Regions from separate parts of the Vibrio metoecus genome, predicted to be linked through region 1. Evidence: predicted binding sites of a transcription regulator. Region 1 holds the regulator's gene; the other holds the start of a gene.

Region 1 (3,147 bases):
GAAGCTGCGGCACAAGCGATCCTCAATGCGCAATCCCATCTACAAGCATTAGGCGGTAAAAGTCTGCTTGAAGCTCGCGCTTTGCATGCGGCGTTTATCACACCAGCGATCATTGATGTCACGGCGATTGAGCGCTTGCCGGATGATGAATATTTCGGACCTTTGCTACAAGTGGTGCGTTACCAGACTTTGGCGCAAGCGGTAGAGCTTGCCAATGATACCCGCTTTGGCTTATCCGCTGGACTCGTCTCGACTGACGATGACGAGTGGGATTACTTTGTCGATCATATTCGTGCGGGCATCGTCAATCGTAACCGCCAATTAACCGGAGCCAGTGGTGATGCACCGTTTGGTGGCCCTGGAGCATCGGGCAACTTACGCCCCAGTGCCTTCTATGCCGCCGACTATTGCGCTTATCCAATGGCCTCAATGGAAGGGGAGACAACATTGCTTCCTGCTACCTTGAGCCCGGGCGTTGAACTCTAATCATAATTTATTTTGTGCCTGCGCAGCCAAGTAGGCACTTTTTTCGTCACAGGTTGAAAGCTTTATCGTGTTAGCGCTGGATAAATTACACGGTGTCTAACCTTAGTCCCTTTGCGTTTCATAGGATCAACAAGGAGGCGTTATGACGCCAACAGCTTTATTCCAATCGCTCTGGAATGATTATATTGAGCGCCTCTGCCCGTCGGCAGAGAAAGTACATCAACTCTTACAAGAAGATGAGCCACTGATTAATGATCACATCGCGCTGCGTACTTTTAATGTCGCGCCGCTAGGATTAGAAACGATGGCGAAGCCGTTTTTGGCGCTCGGCTATCAAGCGTGTGGTGAGTATGAATTCAAAAGTAAAAAACTCTTTGCTAAGCATTTTGAACATCCCGATCCTTTGCAGCCTAAGGTTTTCATTAGTGAGCTGAAAGTGGAAGAGTGTTCACCTGAGCTGCAAGCGATTGTTGAAAAGCTGGTGGCACAAGTTCAGCCACAAGCATTAGCCAGTGAGGCTTTTTTGTATGGCGGTCGCTTATGGAGCTTAAGCCATGCCGACTATCTTACTTTGGCGAAAGAGAGTGAGTATGCCGCTTGGCTTGCGGCGCATGGTTATGGTGCAAACCACTTTACAGTCAGCGTGAATCAGCTCAATGCGCTGCATGAAGTGAAACAGGTCAATGACCATCTGCGCCAACATGGCTTTAGCATCAATGAATCGGGTGGGGAAGTAAAAGGCTCACCAGAAGTCTTGCTCGAACAGTCTTCGACCATGGCTGATAAAGTGTTAGTGCGTTTTAACGAAGGCGCGGAGATGATCCCCGGTGGCTTTTATGAGTTTGCCAAACGTTATCCAATGGCGAATGGATTGCTGTACCCCGGATTTGTCGAAGCTTCGGCGGATAAGATTTTTGAAAGCACGAACCGTTAAATTTAGCGTATGATGCAAATAAAAATAGCCACCGCAGGGTGGCTATTTTTTATCGGGAATGCTTAGCGAGTGCCGTAAACCACGATGGTTTTACCGTGGGCAGAGATCAGGTTCTGCTCTTCCAGCATCTTCAGGATGCGGCCAACGGTTTCACGAGAACAGCCAACAATTTGACCGATCTCTTGGCGAGTGATCTTGATTTGCATACCATCTGGGTGAGTCATCGCATCTGGCTGACGTGCAAGGTTCAGCAGAGTCTGTGCGATACGGCCAGTTACGTCTAGGAACGCAAGGTCGCCAACTTTTTGGCTGGTCACTTGCAGACGACGAGCCATTTGACCTGAAAGGCGCATCAAGATATCTGGGTTTACTTGGATCAATTGACGGAATTTCTTAAATGAGATTTCAGCCACTTCACAAGGTGTTTTAGCACGAACCCAAGCGGTACGCTCTTGGCCTTCTTCAAACAAGCCAAGCTCACCGATAAAATCACCTTGGTTCAGGTAAGAGAGAATCATCTCTTTACCTTCTTCATCTTTGATCAGTACCGCAACTGAACCTTTTACGATGTAGTACAGCGTTTCCGCTTTCTCACCCGCGTGGATCAGTGTGCTTTTTGATGGGTACTTATGAATGTGACAATGTGAAAGAAACCACTCTAGTGTTGGATCGGTTTGAGGTTTACCTAGAACCATAATAATCTCACTTCCTCTGCAGGGTACGCTTGCCGCTATCCATATTTTAGCGAAGCCTCAATTGGGCTTACTAGAATAAGAGGTGTTACCCAAGGCTGCAAGCTATCTTATGTTTCGGTTAAGAATAGTATCCTTTTTCGAAATCGATTTCTTGATTTTAATCGTGTCAGTAGTCCAATTTGCTACGCAAAAATGTGCACATGATCACGGTATGAAAAGTAAGCATTCATCACTGGTCGGATCTAGCCGATTTTTCCGGTTTCGATCAGTTGTTGCAGTAGCGGACGCACAATCAAATCCATGGCAAAACTCATCTTGCCCCCAGGCACCACGATGGTGTTGTGGCGTGACATGAATGAGCCATCAATCATCGCCAGTAAGTAGGGGAAATCGACATTTTTGATGCCACGAAAACGGATCACCACAAAACTCTCATCCAGCGTTGGAATGCCTTTAGCATTGAGTGGGTTAGAAGTATCGACTGTGGGCACACGTTGAAAGTTGATGTGGGTGCGCGAAAATTGCGGGGTGATGAATTTAAGGTAGTCGTCCATTGAACGGACGATGGAATCCATCACCGCTTCACGTGAATGGCCGCGATCGCGTGTATCACGTACGTATTTCTGAATCCACTCAAGGTTAACAATCGGCACCATACCAATCAAAAAGTCGACGTGTTGCGCGACATTGACATCACCATCGACCACACCGCCGTGTAAGCCTTCATAAAACAGCACATCTGAGTTTTCGGGCAGTGATTGCCAAGGCGTAAACGTACCGGGCATTTGGTTATACGGAACTGCTTCATCAAAGGTGTGTAAGTAGCGGCGCACTTGGCCGGTGCCTACTTTTCCGTATTGGCGGAAGAATTCTTCAAGGGTTGGGAAATCGTTGGCTTGGGGACCAAAGTAACTGATATGGCGACCTTGCTCGCGCGCCTTGCGGATTTCTACATCCATTTCTGGACGAGTGAAGCGATGAAAACTGTCCCCCTCAACCCAAGCAGGCTTGATGCTCATCATATTGAACATC
Region 2 (3,147 bases), 1.3 Mb from region 1:
CGAATTAACGGCAGGGGAGCGGGTTTCTGCAGGTTGTGTGGTCGTGGATAAGGTGGTGCAGATTGAAATCACCTCGAAACAAGGTGAAAACGCGATCGACCGTATTTTGCATATGATTGAGGAAGCGGAGTCACGTAAAGCACCGTTGGAGCGGTTCTTAGATAAATTCAGCCGTTGGTACACACCACTTATGATGGTAGTGGCTGTTGCGGTAATTACGATTCCACCGTTGGCATTTGGTGCCGATTGGCAAACGTGGATTTACCGAGGCTTGGCTTTGTTGCTGATTGCTTGCCCTTGTGCTCTGGTGATTTCAACTCCTGCGGCCATTACTTCAGGCTTAGCCTCTGCGGCGCGTCGTGGTGCTTTGATTAAGGGCGGAGCCGCATTAGAACAACTCGGTAAAATCGAAACCATTGCCTTTGATAAAACCGGTACGTTGACCGAAGGTAAGCCACAAGTGACGGATCTTATTGCTTATCAGGGATGGAACGAGAACCGCTTATTGGCTCAAGCAGCTGCGATAGAGATGGGGTCACATCATCCATTAGCTACATCACTGGTCGCTAAAGCACAAGCAACAGGTTGTGAGATCCCAGATGCGGAAGATAAAACCGCGCTCGTAGGAAGAGGCATTAGCGGAAGGATTAATGGTGTCACTTACCAAATTTTAGCGCCCAATCGGGTTGCAATAGCATTACCTGAAACCGTACGCCAACAGGTAGAACAGCTCGAAGCAGAAAGTAAAACGGTGGTGGTGATGCTAGAAGGGGAGAGCGCCGTAGGCGTGATTGCTTGGCAAGATACCTTGCGGCAAGACGCTCGCCAAGCTGTTGAAGCACTGCAGAGAATTGGTGTGAATGCGTTAATGCTAACGGGTGATAACGAACGCAGTGCTGCCGCCATGGGTCGCCAATTGAATATGGATTTTCGTGCGGGGTTACTACCGCAAGATAAAGTGAAATATATCCAGCAGTTAGCGCAGAATCAGCGTGTCGCCATGGTGGGCGATGGCATTAACGATGCCCCTGCGATGAAAGAAGCCAGTATTGGTATTGCCATGGGCGGCGGTACGGATGTGGCGTTAGAAACGGCCGATGCGGCGCTGACCCACAACCGGTTGGTTGAGCTTGCCAGCATGATTGAACTGTCGCGGGCGACGCTGGCGATTATTCGCCAAAACGTCACCTTGGCATTAGGTCTAAAAGCCGTGTTTTTGGTCACGAGCTTACTTGGCATTACGGGGCTGTGGGTCGCTGTGCTTGCCGATAGTGGTGCGACAGCATTGGTCACACTGAATGCGCTACGTTTGCTCCGATTCGGTTCTCGATCTCCGTCATGATCTCTCTTCCTAATAGAAGACCGCTTTCGCTAGAGGCAATTGTTGCCTCTAGCAGGGTTGGTGCTGTGACTAACCCGCTTGAGGATGACAGATTCTGCACTATGCTTTGCTGAGATTGACGAAAGACGGCAATGGGTTGTATGTATTTGCAGCACAGATACAGATTATTTGTGATGCAAATCGATTAATTGTGAAAGATTGATGTTTATTGCTGTGTTTGATGTGATTGCTATCACTTAATTGATTTGCCCTATCAGGTACATTAGTTTCGTACCCCAAATGATTAATGCGCTGAATAGACGCAATTGAAGGAGCCCCCTTATGACCAAAACTGTATTCCACCTTGGTGTGACTGAAGCAGATTTAAACGGTGCAACATTAGCGATTATCCCGGGCGACCCTGCTCGTGTACAAAAAATTGCTGAGCTGATGGATAACCCAGTTTTCCTCGCTAGCCATCGTGAATATACCGTGTACCGCGCAGAGCTGGATGGCCAGTCTGTTGTGGTTTGTTCAACCGGTATTGGTGGTCCTTCAACGTCGATTGCAGTAGAAGAACTGGCACAATTGGGTGTACGTACTTTCCTGCGTGTTGGCACTACAGGTGCTATTCAACCACACGTTAATGTGGGTGACATGATTGTTACAACGGGTTCAGTGCGTTTGGATGGTGCAAGCTTGCACTTCGCGCCGATGGAATTCCCAGCAGTACCGGATTTTGATGTGGCGACCGCAATGAAAGCGGCAGCACAAGAAAGCGGTGCAACAGTGCACATGGGTATTACCGCTTCTTCTGATACTTTCTACCCAGGCCAAGAGCGTTACGATACTTTCACCGGCCGTGTCGTGCGCCGTTTCCAAGGCTCTATGAAAGAGTGGCAAGAAATGGGCGTGCTGAACTTTGAAATGGAATCGGCAACTCTGCTGACCATGTGCGCGAGCTCTGGTTTGAAAGCGGGCTGTGTGGCGGGGGTGATCATCAACCGTACTCAGAAAGAGATCCCTGACCACGCAACGTTGAAAGAAACCGAAGCTCGTTCTATCAAAGTTGTGGTCGAAGCTGCGCGTAAGATGCTGAAATAACGTACAGTTATTTTCCTCGATTAATGAAAAGCGCCACTTGATGTGGTGCTTTCTGTTTTTAGCTTCCTTTAAGCAATAACGAGTTGTGGTAACGGCTGATAAAGGCTCTCTACTAAATCATTCAGCATATGGTCATACACCTGTGCGATCGTTGAAGAAAGTTCACTGCTTAATTGATAAAGCTCGCTGCTCTCCAAATTGAATTGGTTGTTATCGGTGATTTCGTTAAGTTGGCGCATCGCCGATGAACAGACGGGGGAGCCGAGTGTCAAAGGGCTAATCAGCGCTAGCTGATTGAGCTTACGTTGCATCAGTTCACAATAGTGTCTCAAACGTAATCCATTGTTTTCATTGCGAGTATCTTCAATACTCAGACGCAGTTGAGTGAGTGTTTCCATCGCATCGAAAATTTGTTGCCAGTTCATATGGTACTCATCACTTAATTCTTCGCGTCCAGATTCTGCTAACCATGCCAACACCACATCATCCATCAAGTACATGCAGTGGCGGATCAACTTGCCATGCAGACGTTGATTTTTTCCTACGCTGGCTTGCTGCCACTCGTTAAAGACCGTTTTTAATGAGTTTTGCAAAATGCGGTATGAGGGCTTGTTATCAAAATGGGCAATCTGGATCAGTTGTTCAGATTTTTCCAACAGGCGTTTTTCTAGTGCAGCCAGTGCACTGAGCTCAGAAGAATTGACCTCGGTATGATTGAGTGC

The links. Region 1 encodes CRP, which controls carbon source genes, mostly activating them, when cyclic AMP is high. Its sites were predicted from a motif close to TGTGANNNNNNTCACA; they were not measured.
Region 2: the regulator CRP is predicted to act here: its motif matches at 1,564-1,579, upstream of udp (uridine phosphorylase).

The regions. Positions count from the first base shown of each region.
Region 1 is NZ_CP035686.1:109,582-112,728, forward strand. It holds gene astD (succinylglutamate-semialdehyde dehydrogenase) at 1-486, shown strand, start outside; gene EPB59_RS00495 (DUF1338 domain-containing protein) at 629-1,420, shown strand; gene crp (cAMP-activated global transcriptional regulator CRP) at 1,483-2,115, opposite strand; gene EPB59_RS00505 (phosphoribulokinase) at 2,358-3,147, opposite strand, start outside.
Region 2 is NZ_CP035686.1:1,762,456-1,765,602, reverse strand. It holds gene EPB59_RS07980 (zinc/cadmium/mercury/lead-transporting ATPase) at 1-1,342, shown strand, start outside; gene udp (uridine phosphorylase) at 1,664-2,425, shown strand; gene EPB59_RS07970 (hypothetical protein) at 2,494-3,147, opposite strand, start outside.